Regions from separate parts of the Chryseobacterium turcicum genome, predicted to be linked through region 3. Evidence: riboswitches for the same ligand, from Rfam matches in the RefSeq annotation. Region 3 holds a riboswitch; each other region holds the start of a gene.

Region 1 (6,229 bases), 1.5 Mb from region 3:
GAAAATCCGTACCATCTTCCGTCCTGTACACTTCCTCCGATTCCTCCGTTACCAGAAAAGGTTGAAGCCGAATTTCCAGACCAAGTACTCCACCAGTCTGACCCCGAAGTTCTGTAATGGTCGTTGAATCCTACAGTATTTAAAAATCCACCACTTTGTTGGTATGTAAACTGAGGTTCTGCGGTCTGAATTCTTTGTAATAAATTATTAATAGTCAAAGATTCTCCTACATTGAATCTTACACCCCATGCATAAGACCTGTCATCGGTTCCATCTTTGAAATCTACAACAACGTACGCTGTTTGAGTACCACTTCCAACGAAAAATTTAACGTCATTTGCTGTAAACTGCGCAAAAGACAATGTAACAACAAAAGTGAATATAAAGCTTAAAATTTTCTGCATTTCAAAGATTATTTAATGATTAACTTTTCGTTGAAGCTGATGTTTTTATCAGTAATTTTTACAATATAAACTCCTTTAGAAAGTGTACTCACATCAATTCCGTTTTGAGTGTATTCAGTATTGATAATCATTCTTCCGTTTGCATCATAAACTTGAATGTTTCCTGAGTTTAACCCTTTTACAAAGAATTTATTGCTTGCAGGATTAGGGTATAATGATAACTTAGAAGCTCTTGTGTTTTCAGCAGTTGAAAGAGATGCGGTATTATAAGCAATAATTTGATTGGGTAGAGAAGTTACTGTGAACGTATTCAACAAAGAACCTTGTAAATCGTAAGCATAGATTTTTCCTGTAGCGGTATATCCTGAAGGGTCGGCTGCATAGATTTTATTATTAACAACATTAAATCCGTACGCAGTTCCGTAGCTGTTTACAGTAATCGGTGTAACGGCAATTGGAGCGGTAGTAATTGAAGGCGAAGCAATAGGTGTTTTGTAGATTGATGCTTCATTCATATAATAGATATTCGTTCCGTCGGTATCCATATAAGAAGGTTTTACACCGACCGGAAATGTTGTAGTAGAAGCTGTAGTCTGAGTGGTTGTGTTATAAACCGTAAGTGTTCCGAAAGAAGTAGAGGCATAAGGATTTCCCGAACTCATAATGTATAGTAAATTGTCTTTTTCAAAAATACTGTTCGGTGAGTCTCCTACATTTACCTGTGATTCAACAGTATTGGTCGTCGTATTGATGATATCCATAAAATGATTAAGTCCGAAACCTCCTTTCAGTAAAACATACAATTTATTGTTTTTGGCAAAGATTTTTTCAGGTCCGTCTCCTACAGGAATGTTCGTTTCGTGAGCATAAGTACTTAAATCATAAACTGATACGTAGTTTGTAGGACCGTTGTTTCCCCAGTTGGTTACATAAAATTTATTTCCGCTAAAAGCAATATATCTTGGGTTAGCAAGATTGGTTGAAATCGTTGTAATCAAAGAAAAATCAGATTTGTTGATGACCTTGATTGTATTGGAATAATTTAAAACTACAAAAATCTTATCGCCAAAAACTTTAATGTCCTGACCGGTGTCACCCAATATCGCATTATTGTTTTTAAGTTTAAAATAATTGTTGGTGACAACCGATTGATTGTTGATGAAAGATACTTCTGCAGTACTGCTTCCGATACCGCCTTCGTTGAGGACTAAAATTCCTTCAGTTTGAGCATTTGCATATGAAATTACAAATGCAAGAATAAGAAAATAGATTTTCTTCATGATATAATTATATTTAAAGTTTTGTTCCCGAAACTTCACTGCAGGAAAAAACTATCATGAAAAAATCTCTGAAGATTTTATCTCATAAACTTTTACTCCCGAAAGTTGAAATTAATCTAAGGCAGGTCTCCTGGCTTGCATCTTATTTATAACCTTCCCAAACCTAAAGTTCAGTGGTGTATTTATAATAAGTTGAATAGCTTACAGTTGCGGGTACAGCTCAAGAATTATTTTTTCACTTGATTCCCTATTAATGAACGCATGGGTTCAACCTTAAACTTTTGCAAAGATATTATTTAAAAATTGATTTTATTTTTACGATTAGTTTTTATTAATCAATATTATGTTTGTAAATTTATTAATAAAGCTTTGTGATTTTACGAATTGCTTAATTGAAACCGATTAGCTGATGTGTTTTTGATTATTTTTCTTTTTGAAAAAGATAGTATAGATGAGAAGAGTCTGTAAAAAGACGTTCCCAAAGAGAATTAAAAACGATTGATAAGTTGGTAATGGCAAATAAAAAGGAAGAAGCCTATTGAAAAATATTGCCGGAGAACAACTCAGGTAATTAATGATGATAAAAGGATATTTGAGAAATTCTATGTTTATTGCAGATACGATAGAACTGTAAAAAACAGAATAAATTACATCAAATAAAAGAATGGCAAAATAAAGTAAGATAAATTTCTTCATTATTTATTTGATGTAATTTTTAATTTATATTTTAGTTAAAACCTTCAATAATTTTAGAGAAATCTTCCAGCTTTAAAGCAGCTCCGCCAATCAAACCACCGTCGATATCAGGTTGAGAGAAAATTTCTTTTGCGTTATCAGGTTTTACAGAACCTCCATAAAGAATAGAGATTTCGTCTGCAATTTCCTGTCCGTATTTTGCAGCGATAATTCCTCTGATGTGAGCGTGAATTTCCTGAGCCTGTTCAGGAGTTGCAGTTTCTCCGGTTCCAATTGCCCAAACTGGTTCGTAAGCAATCACCACTTTTTTAATTTCTTCTGCAGAAAGTGTGAAAAGAGCCGTTTCAGTCTGAGTTTTTACTACGTCAAGATGTTGACCTGCTTTTCTTTGTTCTAAAGTTTCACCATTACAGTAAACAGGAATCAACCCTTTGTCTAAAGCTAATTTTACTTTTTTATTGCAGCTTTCGTCGTTTTCACCGTGATATTGTCTTCTTTCAGAATGTCCGATTAAAGAACCCGTTGCGCCAATAGACTCCAACATATCTGCAGAAATTTCGCCAGTGTAAGCTCCGCTTTCAAATTCGCTCATATCCTGAGAGAAAACTCCGATTTCGTTTTTCTCGAAGATATCTTTTGCCATGGTTAAATACAAAGCAGGCGGTGCAATCCAAACTTCACAATTGGTTGCGTTATTGTTTTTGTAGCTTAGTAATTGAATCATTAATTGTTGAGCCTCAACTACATTTTTGTTCATTTTCCAGTTTCCTGCAACTATTTTTCTTCTCATAGTTTCTATATTATCTTTTTATTTCTTTTTTACTTAAATTAAATTTTATTCTGTAAAATTTGCTAAATCTGCGTGAGCTGAATTTTCTCGCAGATTATTTTGATTGAGCAGATTTAAAGGTTGTTGAGAACTCTTTTTATATTTTCTATAATATTTGTAGTATTAAAATTGATAAGTAACCCCAGTTTTTTGTCAGATAATTTCAAATAAGTGTAAAGTTGTTTATAATGTATTGCTTCCAATTCTTTTACTGATTTTAATTCTAAAACTACTTTATCCTCTACCAAAATATCTATTTTGAAATTCAAATCAAATTTTTTGTTATTATAATAAACAGGAAGCAAAACTTCTGATTTTACGTTTAAACCATTTTCTTCAAGTTCATAAATCAGTATTCTTTGGTATATTGATTCTAATAGACCAGGACCTAATTGATTGTAAACATTAAAAATGCATTTACGAATAATATATGAAATTTCATTTTCCGTCATTTTTAAATCTGCAAAATTTGCTAAATCTGCGTGAGCTAAATTTTTTACTTACTAATTCCCTCCAATTTAAACATAAACGCATATTCCAATGCAATATCTTTTAGATAATCAAATCTTCCGGAAGCACCACCATGACCGTATTCCATGTCAGTTTTTAAGAATAAAACATTTTTATCTGTTTTTAAATCTCTCAATTTTGCTACCCATTTTGCAGGTTCAAAATATTGTACCTGAGAATCGTGTAAACCTGTTGTTACCAATAAATTCGGATAGTTTTTTCTCTTGATATTTTCATAGGGAGAATAAGATTTCATATAACTGTACGCTTCCTTGTTATTAGGATTTCCCCATTCATCGTATTCATTCGTTGTTAAAGGAATACTTTCGTCTAACATGGTGTTTACAACATCTACGAAAGGAACCTGAGCAATAGCTCCATTCCACAATTCTGGTTTCATATTAATAACAGCACCCATCAAAAGTCCGCCTGCACTTCCTCCTTGAGCATATAAATGTTTTGGGGACGTATATTTTTCTTTAACTAAATATTCTCCTACATCGATGAAATCGGTAAATGTATTTTTCTTTTTCATCATTTTTCCGTCTTCATACCATTGTCTTCCCATTTCCTGACCCCCACGAATGTGGGCAATTGCAAATGCAAAACCTCTGTCTAAAAGACTCAGTCTTGTACTGCTGAATGTAGCATCCATCGAGCTTCCGTAAGAACCGTAAGCGTAGAGTAGGAGCGGATTTTTACCGTCTTTTCTATATCCCTTTTTATAAACAATAGAAATCGGGATTTTGGCTCCGTCTTTTGAAAAGGCAAAAAGTCTTTCAGTTACATAATTTGCTTTATTGTAACCACCTAAAACTTCTTGCTGTTTTAGTAAAGTTCTTTTTCCTGTCTGTAAATTCTGCTCGTATTGCGAACTCGGCGTAATCATCGAGGTATATCCGAATCTGAAATAATCCGTATTATATTCAGGATTTCCTGATGCATAAACCGTGTAAGCCGCTTCATCGAATTTTAAAAACTCTCTTTTGTTGGTTCTTCTATCTAAAATCACCAATTGCGAAAGCCCGTTTTGTCTTTCACTGAAAACAAGATAATTTTTAAACTCACTGATTCCTTCCATCAAAACGTCTTTTCTGTGAGGCATAAAATCCTTCCAGCTTTCAACACTTGTTTTATCCAAAGGAGTTTCCATCACTTTGAAATTGAGTGCGTCTTTGTTGGTGGTGATTAAAAACTTATCTTCCAAAGGAGTAACATCGTACAAAACATCTTTCATCCTCGACTGAAAAACCTTGAAACTTGCATTCGGTTCATCTGCATTGATGTATCTTGTTTCTGAAGAAGTGGTAGCCGAAGAAACAATCATAATGATTTTTTCGTTCTTAGATTTACCGACACCGATGTAATTGGTTTTGTCTTTTTCTTCATAAACCAAAGCATCTTTCGAAGGGTCAGTTCCTAAAGAATGTCTGAAAATTTTCTCCGTTAAAAGCGTTTCAGGATTTTTTCCGGTGTAGAAAATGGTTTTGTTGTCATTTGCCCACGTTGCAGAACCCGTCGTGTTTTTGATGCCTAAATCGGTTGTTTTTCCCGTTGTAAGGTCTTTCAAAAATAATGTATACTGCCTTCTGGAAACATCATCAACTCCGTAAATCATTTTAGAATTATCGGGGCTAATGCTGAAACCAGATGCCGAATAATATGCGTGACCTTCAGCTAGCTGATCTACATCCAAAAGTATTTCTTCCGGAGCACTGAGGTGGTCTTTTTTTCTGCAATATTTAAAATACTGTTTTCCGGTTTCTGTTCGGGTGTAATAATAATACCCTTTCCTGAAAACAGGTACAGATTCGTCTTTTTCCTTAATTCTAGCTTTCATTTCCTGGAAAAGCTTCTCTCTGAAAGGTTCTGTATCTTTCATCATGCCTTCCCAATAAGAATTTTCAGCAGTAAGATAATTTACAACCTGTGTAGAATCTCTTCCTTTTTTGAAATAGTCAATCATCCAATAATATGGATCATTTATTTTATCGTTATGAATATTTCTTAAATGCTGCTTTTTGTCAGCAATCGGAGCTTTTAAATCAGGAAATAACTGTGACTGAAATGTTGTTGCACTCATTACTAATAGGGATAAGCAAATTTTTTTCATGGTTATATTTCAGTATTGACGTGACGTTACTTTATGTTCCAAAGATTCTTCAAAAGAACATAGAACGTGTGTTCTTCATCAGTCACAATGTCATCAGCTTTAATCAATGTTTTAGCAAACTTGATGAAATTTAAACGCTCTTCTTCCGTAGAATCATCCAGGAAACAACGTCCATGAAACTCAAAATGAGCCTTCCATTCTTCAGGTTTTAGCAATGCGATGGTTTCCAATTCGTCATCTAGATTAATAGTAAAAGGAAATTCGTCAGCCAGATATTGTTGTACCAACATTCCTTCTTCAGGAGCAAATTCTCCGTCAACAGACGAAAGAATCATTAATAAGTGATAACCGGCGATAGATTTATTTGATTTATGCATTGTTTTTATATTTAAAGTTT
Region 2 (6,229 bases), on a different contig from region 3:
CTTTTGAAAGTTTTAGAATTTGAAGAAGATACCAAAGATTCTAAAGAAGTAACCACCGTAAAAAGAGAATTTATAGATTACAAATGGTTTACAACAACTACCATTTATCCTAGAGAGGTATATTTTAAAGAAGAAAATAATGAAAATACAGAAAGAGATTGATTTTATCATCGCCGTAGATGCTCTGAAAAATGTACAGAGAAGAAATTATAATGCAGATGATTCTAGAAGAGAAAATACCGCGGAACATTCTTGGCAAATCATTATTTTGGCGCAAATTCTTTTTCCTTATGCGAAAAACAGAGCCGATATCGATTTATTGAGAGTAATAAGAATGCTTTCTATTCATGATTTAGTAGAAATTGAAGCCGGTGATACTTTTCTTTTTGATGAAGCGGCAATGGTAGGGAAGTTTGAAAGAGAAAAGCTGTCTGCACAAAATATTTTTGGTATTTTAGATGAGCCTATTCGTTCAGAATTTTTCAATCTGTGGCTTGAATTTGAAGAAGAACAAACTCCTGATGCTATTTTTGCGTGTGCTATCGACAGAATAATGCCTTTTATTCTCAACACTTATACCGCTGGAAAAAGCTGGACTGAAGCCAAGGTAACCGAACTGCAAATAAGAAATATGCTGGAAAATGCCATAAGCAGAGCTTCAGATGAAATGGGAGAGGCTTTTCAGACTTTATTAAACTTAAATTTAGAGAACGGAAAAGTCTTGAGATAGTTTTTCAATTTTCATGAAATTATTCTTTCAATTTTGGGAAGATTTAGAACATAAATAAAAGTTTTCGGCAGGTTTTACCCACCGAAAACTTGGGGGAAAGAAATGGATTTCGGCAGCTAAAAGTTGCCGAAATTTTTCTGTCTATAGTATTTGAATTGGTTTCTTAAATTCATCAATCGCTACAAAAGTAAAATCTCCTACAATTGCCTTCTCTCTTTCATAAGAATACATTTGCTCGGTGTAGATTTCTACATTCACCTTCATACTCGTTTTTCCAACGTGGGAAACTTTTCCGATAAGCTCTACGATGGTTCCTGCAGGAATTGGTTTTTTAAAATCTATTTTATCGCTGCTTACCGTTACCACGCGTTTTCTTGCGAATCTTGTAGCAGTAATAAAGGCTACTTCATCCATCAATTGCATCGCTGTTCCTCCGAAAAGGGTATCGTAATGATTGGTCGTGTTAGGGAAAACGGCTTTGAAAATTCGGGTTTCCGATGATTGAATTCTTTCTTCTGTAGTCATATTTCATTATTAATTAAAGCGAAAATGAAATCGTATTAAACCCACAGAATTATTCGGGAACATGAAATTCCCAAAAGACTATAAGATCAATAAACTTCAAATCGCGAAAGTTTTTGTCTAAAGAAATAGGCAGGTCTCCTGACTTGTAACATCTTTATTCCTTCCCATGCTTTTGCACAGTGGTTTTTTATAAAGACTTCGGTTACTTACAGTTGCGCGACAGCTCGTGATTTTCACACGATTCCCTTTTAATCTGCGGTTAAACAGAACCAGTTTCTTGAAAAGTAATAAGCAAAGGCTATTCACCAAAAGCTAAATACTTTTCGGGTGCAAAAATAAGAATAATAAACTAGATTTTTTAATTTTAAGCCTATTTAAAGTAGTTTTAGATTTAACCGCAAAAGGGACAAAAGATAATTGTAATGCTATTATTTAGATTATTAAAGTTCACAAAAGAATAAAAAATCAAAGATTTTCAAAAACTTTTGCGCACTTTTTTCTAGATACTCATTTATTTTGAATATAAATATCTAAATCTTTTGAGCCTTTTGTGGTTAAATAAAAGTTTAAGTAAGTTTTTTATTCAGGATTGGCGTAAACAATCTGACTGATGGCTCTTCCTTCTTTGATGGTCCAAAAAGTAGTGTATCGGTCTTTTCCTGAACCATTAATCATGTAAAGAAAAATATGGTCATCGTCAATGGAAGTTACGCCCATGTTTTCAAAATCCATCGTAGGCTGAAACATATTTTTGATGGCTTCTCTCACAAAAACAGAACCTCTTCCCGGTTGTTGTACACGTACCGATTTTACTTCCTTTAAATCTTCAGGAAGTTCTTTGCTGATACCCCAAGGTTTTTGTTTGTCGATTTTAATGATATTTCCTTCTGCATCTTTTTCCTGCTTTTTGAATTTTGCACTCGAAGGATAGATGTCAATCACCACTTTCGTTCTTTGAGCGGTTGGTATCTTTTGGTTGTTATTATCGGTGAAAGTAATAGATCTTCCATTTTTAGATAATATGGGAGTAAATTTTGGAAGCTGATCGATAAATGCAATACGGCTTTTATTTACCATTCCTTCTTTATTAAGGCTATCGTACCTTACAAAAGGCTTTGGAAGTTCTTCTTTCTCAGGATATTTTATCCAAATCCATTCTGTTTCTCCGGGAGCCGGCTTTACATAAACAAAAACATCGCCTCTTTTCATTCTTATTTTATCAACGATTTTTCGGTAATCTTCTTTGTGTACACGCACCATTGCATATCCTTCTTCGGCTTTTACCACCCCAAAAGGAACTTTATTTTGGGCATTAATTAAAGTACAAGAAAAAATACTGAATATCGATAAATAGATTGTTTTGTAGATGAAAGTCATTGTAAATGAATATTTATAGTTCAAAGATATAAATTAAATATTTTTTGATGGTAAAAATGGTTTTGTATTTATTTAATTTTATAAACGACCTCCAAAAGGTACATAAAGTTCCCTATCAGATATCTGGTGAAGATCATTATTTTTTAGCCATTTCAAATTTTCTTCAGTTAATCCAAGATTTTCGTAGTTCTTTTCTTGTAGCTGTTTTTCCTGGTTTTTATCAATGTCATAAATAATATTCCCGCTTTTATCATCCACCAAGATCTGTCGGCTTTTAGTGATATTATCTTTATAGTGAGGTTCTAAATAAATATACCAGAATGAATTGAGATCATTAAATTTTCTCGAAATTTGGAAGTCTGGAAGATCTTTTCTTTCTGCAATTTTTAAAATATCATAAAAATTCATTTTAAAATGTTGATCATGCTCCATTGTATTAAGAATTTTACCATTTTCAGAATATGCATACCAAGTTCCAACCGGTATATTGGTTACTTTTCCATTATTTCCAAATTGTCTGATGGTATGAATTGCTCCTGAACTATAGAAATCAATATAGGTAGAAACACCATTAGAAAACTCTTGCGGAAATTCTTTGTTTTCTGTAGGTCTTTTGTAGACTTGATTATCTTTTTTTACAATAATAATATAATTAATCTTTTTATTTTCAAAACCATAAATTTTTCCGTCGTTTTTCTCTTTATTTTCGACAGAATAAAAACAACTTAAATGGGTAGGTTTACAGGTGGTGCGGTAGAAATAACCATGTACAGGTTGTTCTTTTTTTACATTATTCATTAAATTTTCATAGGTTGGTACAACAATATCATTAGATGTAATTTGTGGAGTTTTCATCTTTCTGAAATTCTCCAAATTATTTTTATCAGTTGTCTGAGCAATTAAAGACTGCGAAATGAAAATGATGATATAGAATAAGGTTTTGAGAGGTTTCATAGTTGATATAATTGGGCTAAAAGATATAAATTAAATATTTTGAGGAAGATAATTAAATCTCTTTAATTCTGTTAAATCTTTAACGGGTCTTAAATAACCCTCTGAAAGAAGAAAAATGTTATCAGAAATATCGAGAACATCATGATATTGATGGTCAGAAATGATAAATCCTTTTTGCTCAGTTTGCTGTTTAATAATTGTTTTTAATTTACTAATTATTTTCGGCGATAAACTATGAAAAGGCTCATCCAATAAGATAAATTCAGCTTTAGAATAAATAATCAATAGCGCTTCTACAATTCTGAGTTCTCCACCTGAAAGTGTTGTTGGGGTTTCATTAAAAAAAGGATGAATTAATGCTAAGTCAGAAATTTTTCGGCTATTTTCTTTATCACAAAATAAATTAATCAAATTCTTGATTTTTATATTCTTTGGTAAAAATGAATGTTGAGGTAAATAAGCAATTTTATTTTTTCTTTCAAATTGAGTTTTTAGAATGGTATTGTCGAATTTTATATATTGCGTATTTCCTTTTACTGTTCCAAAAATAATTTGAAACAAAGTTGATTTTCCACAACCGTTTCGTCCCAGAATCCCTGATGTTTTTCCTGTTTCACAGCTTAGATAAATGTCTTTTAAAATATCTTTTTCACCAAAAGACTTTGTAATATTGTCGATGTGAAGTATACTCATATAAAATTTGCAAAAAGTTTTAAACCAATACCAAAACTAACTGTAATTATCCAAAGACAAGTTCTAGAAAATCCCAAATTGGCATAAAAAAGATATTCATTTTTTAATCTCAATTCGTAAACAAAATAATGAAGCAAAGGAAATAATAAAACAAAGCACAAACTGAAATTTTTAAAAGTAAAACCAAGTGTACCGGATAAAAAAAGAGAAAATGAAACTCCCGGGATCAGAAGTTTTCTATAAAAGATCCATAATATTTTTAAATTCATTACCATGTTCAAAAATAAGAATAATGTTTAATCACTTATTAAAGAATATTTTCATTATTTTTAGAAAAAATTAAAAGACTAATTATATGGTTAAAAATCTATTCTATTTATTTCTCGTTTTAGTAGGAACTACATTTTATCAAGGGAAAAATATTTCCGAAAAAACAAAACTAGATTATTTCTGCGATTTATTAGCTCCGGCAAATGTTACTGTGACCAGTATCACACATACCGCAGCAACAGTGAGCTGGGCAAATGACCCAAATACTTCAGATTATATTTTAAGATTCAGACCGGTAGGTAATTTTCCCTGGAGTTCGCCGACAGTACCCGCAAATCAAAATTTTTATAATTTTAATGGTTTAATGTCATGTACTGCGTATGAAGTTCAGGTTGCTAAATTTTGCAATAATGTTCCAGGTACATGGTCAACGGTAGTGGTTTTTAATACAAAACTCAATTATTGTACGTCAGAATCTGTAAATTCGGGTATTATGCATCTTTCGAATGTTACGGTTACTCCTTCCTCAACTGGTTTATCGCAAATGATAAGTAATTCGCTTACGTCTTTATACACCGATTATCGTCCGGATGCGACTCGTAAAGTTTATTTAACTTGGGGTTCTGCAAACAATACTATTTCTGCAACCAAAACTGGAGCAGTAAATCCTAATGCCGCTTTTGTAACGGTTTGGATTGATTTTAATGCAAATGGAACTTTTGAAGCTAGTGAAATAATTATGAATTCTACCTCAAGCTCGGCTGCAGTTAGTACAAATACTTTTAGTGTGCCTTCCTTAGCGTCAGTAGGTGGAAATATAAGTTGTGCTGTTACGATGAGAGTCATCTTTTCAAATACTGCAGTTACAAATGGTTGTGGTACTTTTGGATATGGTGAGGTAGAAGATTATGACGTATATTTATCAACAGAATCTAATCTTGCGGTAAGTGAAGTTAATAAAAATAGGGAAATCAGTATTTATCCCAATCCAAGTTCAGATATTTTAAATATTTCAGGAATTTCAATTGATATAGAATTTGAAATCTATAATGCGGCAGGCCAGAAGTTAAGCGAAGGAAAAACTAAAAATAAAACAGTAAATGTTGCTCATTTAGTAAAAGGAGTATATTTCATTGTATTAAAGGAAAAAGAAAATTCAAGGTTTAAATTTATTAAGAAATAAAAAAGAATAGAGCGCCAGTTACGGCGCTCTATTTTTATATTAAAATGATTTTTTAATCATTCCTCAGTTTAGCTTTTACATTATTTTTTTTAATGAAATTTCTAAGTTCTACAATCTGATGATTGGTAAAATATTTTTTAGGAACCATATTCATCGTCATTTTGCTTTGATAGATGAAAAACCAATCTTTATTTTCCTTTACTCGGTAAATGGTATTCCATGTAAAATCGCCATCGAAAGTATCGCCTTTTGTATGAATTTTTTCATCAGTAAAAGTATAAGTAATCTCTTCCTGAATTTTTTTGTTGGAATAAAACGCTCTCTTCAAGCGAAAATATCCCCTTGCAACAAGAAAAACAAACACAAGAGCAAACCAAAGCGATGCAGATTTTAGAAGTTCTTTTGCATCAGATTCTACAGTAAATAAGTTCAAGCCAAAAAACACCAATAAGATGGAAGAAAAAATAATAATCCTTGATAATGAATTTTTAATATTA
Region 3 (6,229 bases):
TTCTTATCGCCGAAGAAAACGGAACCTGATAACCATCAAAAACAGAAATTTTGGCACCGTGAATATTTCCACCACTTGAAACGTCGACTAAATCAACATTGTGGGTTTTCAAAATTTTAGACAATTCTACACTTTCGTCAATATCCCAGCCATTTTCAGCATATTCAGTTCCAGAAATTCTCACAAAAAGTGCTACATTTTCGTTAAGTTCTTCGTTGACAGCATCTACAATTTCCAATAAAAACCTGATTCTGTTTTCAAAACCGCCTCCATACTCATCGGTTCTCACATTAGAAAGCGGTGATAAAAACTGATGAATTAAATATCCGTGAGCAGCATGAATTTCAACAACATCAAAACCTGCATTTACCGCTCTTTTTGCCGCATTTTTGAAATTTTGAATCTGTTCTTTTATTTCTTCTAAACTTAACACATGCGGAATTCTTTCAGTTGGATGATACGGAATAGCACTTGGAGCCAATGTTTCCCAACCTTCTTCTTCCGAAATCTGTTTATTTTCCCATGTAGAACCTTTTCTTCCGGCATGAGCAATCTGAATTCCTATTTTACTTTCTGAATTTTTGTGTACAAATTCTACAATCTTCTGAAGTGCATCAGCTTGCTCATCATTCCAAATTCCCATGCAGTGATTGGTAATTCTACCTTTTGGCTCTACTCCACTTGCTTCTACAATCAGAAGACCGGTTCCACCTTGAGCACGGCTTCCGTAATGCACAAAATGGAAATCATTAGCAACACCGTTTTCACAAGAATACATACACATTGGCGACATTACCCAACGGTTTTTAAGCTCTACATTTCTAAATTTTATCGGAGAATATAACATTTAATTATTTTTTTAAGAACTAAAAATACAAAATTCAGTATGATCTAGACCAAACGCATTAGAAGTTTTTTTTAACACATTAGTAATTTCTAAAGTTTTAAGCTTTGAAAATAAAAGACCACATAAGATTAAAAATCAAAGATTTTTCTTATGTTTAATTCTCGAAAAATCTCAAATTTCAAATCACACCTCCATCTTCCATCTTCCTGCCTCAAATAGAAACCATCAACTACTTATTGCCCACCTCATTAAAAAAGTTTACTTTTACGCCCCTTTTTTACGGAGAAAAAAATGAAAAAAGATATAAAAATCAATTACGAACATTTCAAAGGTAGGAACGAACTTTCAGAGGTTGAAAACCGTCTTTTTGAACAGGCAATTCAGGCCAGAGAAAAAGCATACGCGCCATACTCTAACTTTTTTGTAGGATGTGCTGTTTTGCTAGAGAATGGTGAGATTTTCACAGGAAATAATCAAGAAAATGCGGCTTTCCCGTCAGGACTTTGTGCAGAGCGAACAGCCCTTTTTTGGATTGGAGCTAATTTCCCCACTCAAAAAATTAAAAAGATTTTTATTGTAGGTGGTCCAGAAGAATTTTCAGAGAAAACCCCACCCATTCCTCCATGTGGAGCTTGCCGACAAAGCATTATAGAATACGAAACAAAGCAAAATGAGGATATTGATTTGTATTTCTCCAGCTTAAATGACGAAGTAATTAAAGTGAGTTCTATTAAAGATTTGCTTCCTTTTTATTTTGACGGAACATTTTTGTAATCTTTTTGCAGCTTTTCTCGCACAGATTACTTTTACATTTTCGCGGATCACGGGAAATCAACACCTCTATTTTGCCACGAATGCACAAATATTAAAAAATATTCGTGCATTCGTGGCTTAAAAATTAAAAATAACCATAGGAAAATCTGCTTCAGAAAACCAAACTTACCCAAATGGTTGGGACTTTTATATAAATTTCATTCGTTAAAATTTCCGATTAAAACCATCTAGTTTAAATCAATTGTATGGGTATATTTTAGGCTTAACAAAAATTTAATCTTTCTTTTCAAAAAAGCTATATTTGCAAAAAATTTTGGTTTCCAATAGATTGGAACTAAGAGGGAATTGAGTGAAAATCTCAAGCTGTCCCCGCAACTGTAAATCGCATACAAAAATTGCTACAAAAACCACTGCCAAAACGGGAAGGTGTAGCAAAGCGAAAGTCAGGAGACCTGCCGAAATTTAATATTAATAATAGAATTGCTTTCGGAGGAAAGGCAGATATGATATGATTTTAAAAAAAGCATTTACCCTACTTTTGGTGTCTTCTTGCCTGACAATATATTATAGTCAGGAAAAAAATATTGACACCGTATTTGTATTCGACAATCAGATGAAAAAAGTAAAACTTTTTCATTCTTTGACTACTTTATCTCCTGCAGATATTCAAAAAAACTCTTCGAACCTCTCCGAGGTTTTACGTTTTCAGTCTCCTATTTATATTAAAGAAAACGGCCGTGGTGCAGTTTCTTCGCCTTCATTTAGGGGAACAACAGCGCAACAGACAGCATTCGTATGGAACGGAATTAATATCAATTCGCAGTTTTTAGGACAGGGCGATATCAATAATATTGCAGTTTTCGGATACGACCAAATGGAAATAAAATCTGGAGGCGGAAGTGTCATCTACGGAAGTGGCGCGATTGGCGGAAGTATCCATTTGAATAACGATTTAAGTTTTAATCAAGGTTTTAAAGGAATATATAATTCTGAAGTAGCTTCGTTCGGAACGTATAATAATTTCTTGAAAGCTGAATATAGTAATGATAAATTCAGTTTTAAAGCTTCAGGAAATTATTCAATTAGTGAAAATAACTACGAAGTTCCCGAAAAAAATTACATCAATAGAAACGGAAAGTTTTACAATACAACTTTCAATATAGGTACGGCCTATAAAATTGCAGAGCATCAAACAATTTCTTGGCAAAGTCAGTTTTATGATGCGACTCAGAATTATAGGATTCTTGCGGAAAATGTGGATAAAACTAGTTATGCAGCACAGACTTTTAGAAGTTTAGTTGCTTGGGACATCAACAAATCTAAAGTTTCAAACAGTTTAAAAGCAGCTTACACAGAAGATAATTTCAAATATTTCGGAATTTATAATGCCCCTTTTACGAGTGGCGGAATTAATAAGAACTACATTTTTAAAAATGATTTTAATTACTTCATTATTCCTAAACTGAATATTGGTGTTATCGGAGAATTTCAGCAAAATCAGGCAGAAGGCCTAGGGACTTCAGAACTTCGAAATGTCAGTAGAAATGTAGGCTCGGTTGCGGGTTTATTAAGATATTTCGCGACGCCAAATCTTCGTTTTGAAGCTGGAATAAGACAGAATTTTATAGAAGATATCAGTTCTCCTCTTCTTTATTCTTTCTCAGGTAAGTGGAAAGCTAATAATTGGTATCAGGTTAATTTAAATTTATCAAAAAACTTCAGGCACCCTTCATTTAATGATTTGTATTGGCAACCTGGAGGAAATCTTAACTTAAAATCAGAAACTTCAGTTCAGGCAGATTTAAATCAAGAATTTAGCCTACATGGGTTTAAACTGAGCATCACTCCTTATTATATTAAAATAGACAATATGATTCGTTGGCTTCCGACTGCGTTTGGCTATTGGGCAGCATTTAATACTGAGAAAGTAGAATCTTATGGCTTAGAATCTCAGCTTAGTTATCAAAAAAAGTTTAATGAAAATCATGCTGTGAAGCTTATTGCTGGATATACTTATACAAAATCCGTAGATTTGAAGATTCAAAAACAGCTGATGTATGTTCCGTTGCATAAATTTACTTCAAATGTAGATTATCAGTATAAATTTTTGAATGTTTTTGCACAGGGAATGTTTAACGGATTAACATACACAACTTCTGATGAGAGCAAAAAAGATGCGATTTATCCATATTTTGTAATGAATGCGGGAATTTCTGCCACGATTCTAAAAAACTATACTTTAGGAATAAAAGTGAACAATATTACAGATACTGTATATGAAACAACGGCATATTATCCTTTGCCAAAAAGAAATTACAATATCAATGCAACAATAAATTTTTAACAATATTATATTATGAAATTAAACAGACTATTACAAATTATTTTCGGTTTCGTTCTTTTATTTTCGGTTTCTTGTACTTCAGACTACGAGGAAACCATTCCGGAAATAACATATAACAACGGTTTTTTTATTACTAATGAAGGTAATTTCCAAACTCCAAATGCTGATGTTACTTTTGTTACAAAAGATTTAAGCTTAATGCAAAATGACATCTATAAAGCAAAAAACAATAACGAAAATTTAGGAGATGTTCTTCAAACAATGACTTTTAATAATGATAAGGCTTATCTTCTATTAAACAGTTCAAACAAAATTACCGTAGTAGACCGATTAACATTCAAAAAAACAGGAGAAATTACTGCACAATTGAATAACCCTCGTTATATGGCTGTAGCCAATGGTAATCTTTATGTAACAAACGATCAGTTTGGAGCAGGAAAATTTGTAAATGTTTACAAACTATCTGACAACTCTTTTGTAAAGAAAATTGACTTTGCAACAACAAGTACGGTTGAAGGAATTGTAGAAGCAGGAGGAAATATTTATGTACAAAATACCAATTCTTTTAATCCTGGAACTATAATTACAAAAATTAACACGAGTAGTAATACAATTGATTCTCCGATTCAGGTACCAAACGGAACTAATATCAACAAAATTATTTCTTACAACAACAGTGTTTATGCAATCGCTGAAGGAACTTCGAACTCATATATTCACCAAATTCCTGCAAGCGGAGGTACTATTACAACGACTACATTGACAGGAATTGAAAAAGCTACAAACCTTCAAATTGATGGAGGTAGATTCTATTTTAGTTCTAAGAATAAAATTTATTCTATGGCAATGAATGCTACAACAACTCCTACTTCACCTCTTATTACAGCAGTAGATGGAGGAGATTATTTTACACTTTACGGATTCTCGGTAATAGACGGAAGAATATTCACGGTTGATGTAAAAGGATTTACAGAAGCAAGCGAAATTACAGTTTACACTACTGCAGGAACAGCAGTTAGCAAGTTCAAAGCAGGAAAAGGGGCTAACGGAGTTTACAAAAACTATTAATCTCTTATTTTAAAAAAATAAAAAATGCAATTTCTTTGGAAATCGCATTTTTTATTTGATAATTTTATCTTCTCGCTTTAAAATAAGCTTTAAAAGATTCACAACCACTAATCATATCTTCATATTCACCAGAATACTTATTTTTAAGATTCTCGTAGTATTTATTTTGTCCAAATCTTGTGTCTTCATAATACTCAGCTTTAGAAGAATAATCTGTACGAATACTCTCCCCAATAAAATCGTAATTATAATTTTCACACCTTCCTTGCATTCTTATGCACAAAGCTCTGAATTTATCGGTTTGAGCATTCTCTAAAGCTTTTCCATAATAGAATTTTGCAAGAGAAGCAGTATTAAACTCCTGATTGTCTTCATGGATTGAAAAATTTCCTATCGAGCTTAAAGAATATCGTCTCATCATCCATGCATTCCCGTATTGAGACATGTTATAATAACAATTTGCAACCAGAAAATAATAATAATCTCTGTCTTTTTCTTTAGGATTATTGGCTTTCGTAAGATATTCTATCAGTTTTTTGGTAATTGAAATTTTATTTATTTTAAAATGTTCTTTTTCAGGAATAAAATCAGGAGTGTATTTTAAATGATAAAAAGGGTTCTTATCAAAAACTTTGCTTGATGAATAATAATTGTCTTTACCATCTTTTTCCCAAAGTGAATAGTGAGCATCAAAATAGCTTTCACCTAATTTATTGAAAGCATTCAAAGCGAGATCCAGTTTATTTTGTCTGATGTATTTTGTACCTAATAAATCATACAAATCATCAATTTCTGACTGAGTAAGCAAATGAAAATTTCTATAAAACAAATCTAGATTTTTATTTAAACTTTTAACTTTATTAATAAAACTCTGCACTTGTTCTGGTGAATAAACGGCGTCCAAATAATCAAAATAATTATTATAATAACTATCATAAGTTTGGTTAGAGTTTTTTAAAGATTTATAATACACAAAATTATAGTCGTTATTTTCCGTGGATGGATTATTTAAAGAAGCATATAGAAGTGCGGCATCATCACTGTTTCCAAGATACTCCAGCTCTCTTCCTAAAGCAAAAATAAACTGCTTGTTGTTTTTATTTTTAATGATAATATTTTTTGCAACCTCAGGAATTTTGGCATTTCCATATGTTTGATTAGCAAAGAGATTTAAAGCTTTTATTATCTCTACATTA

Evidence for each region. A riboswitch is a leader RNA that binds a small molecule or an ion and turns the genes downstream of it on or off. The one in region 3 is predicted to bind cobalamin.
Region 1: another riboswitch for cobalamin. It lies ahead of LO744_RS13830 (YncE family protein); the one in region 3 lies ahead of LO744_RS07155 (TonB-dependent receptor plug domain-containing protein).
Region 2: another riboswitch for cobalamin. It lies ahead of LO744_RS15800 (acyl-CoA thioesterase); the one in region 3 lies ahead of LO744_RS07155 (TonB-dependent receptor plug domain-containing protein).

Annotation. Positions count from the first base shown of each region.
Region 1 covers NZ_JAJNAY010000001.1:3,035,619-3,041,847, reverse strand. The annotation lists gene LO744_RS13835 (T9SS type A sorting domain-containing protein) at 1-404, opposite strand, end outside; gene LO744_RS13830 (YncE family protein) at 413-1,684, opposite strand; cobalamin riboswitch at 1,788-1,975, opposite strand; gene LO744_RS13825 (hypothetical protein) at 2,087-2,380, opposite strand; gene tpiA (triose-phosphate isomerase) at 2,412-3,170, opposite strand; gene LO744_RS13815 (GxxExxY protein) at 3,284-3,661, opposite strand; gene LO744_RS13810 (S9 family peptidase) at 3,706-5,832, opposite strand; gene LO744_RS13805 (TerB family tellurite resistance protein) at 5,859-6,209, opposite strand.
Region 2 covers NZ_JAJNAY010000002.1:223,416-229,644, reverse strand. The annotation lists gene LO744_RS15810 (XAC2610-related protein) at 1-162, shown strand, start outside; gene LO744_RS15805 (HD domain-containing protein) at 140-730, shown strand; gene LO744_RS15800 (acyl-CoA thioesterase) at 872-1,255, opposite strand; cobalamin riboswitch at 1,367-1,544, opposite strand; gene LO744_RS15795 (SGNH/GDSL hydrolase family protein) at 1,835-2,632, opposite strand; gene LO744_RS15790 (hypothetical protein) at 2,711-3,586, opposite strand; gene LO744_RS15785 (ATP-binding cassette domain-containing protein) at 3,617-4,279, opposite strand; gene LO744_RS15780 (GEVED domain-containing protein) at 4,635-5,732, shown strand; gene LO744_RS15775 (YcxB family protein) at 5,785-6,229, opposite strand, start outside.
Region 3 covers NZ_JAJNAY010000001.1:1,570,594-1,576,822, reverse strand. The annotation lists gene namA (NADPH dehydrogenase NamA) at 1-847, opposite strand, end outside; gene cdd (cytidine deaminase) at 1,139-1,621, shown strand; cobalamin riboswitch at 1,919-2,095, shown strand; gene LO744_RS07155 (TonB-dependent receptor plug domain-containing protein) at 2,130-3,965, shown strand; gene LO744_RS07150 (YncE family protein) at 3,978-5,033, shown strand; gene LO744_RS07145 (hypothetical protein) at 5,098-6,229, opposite strand, start outside.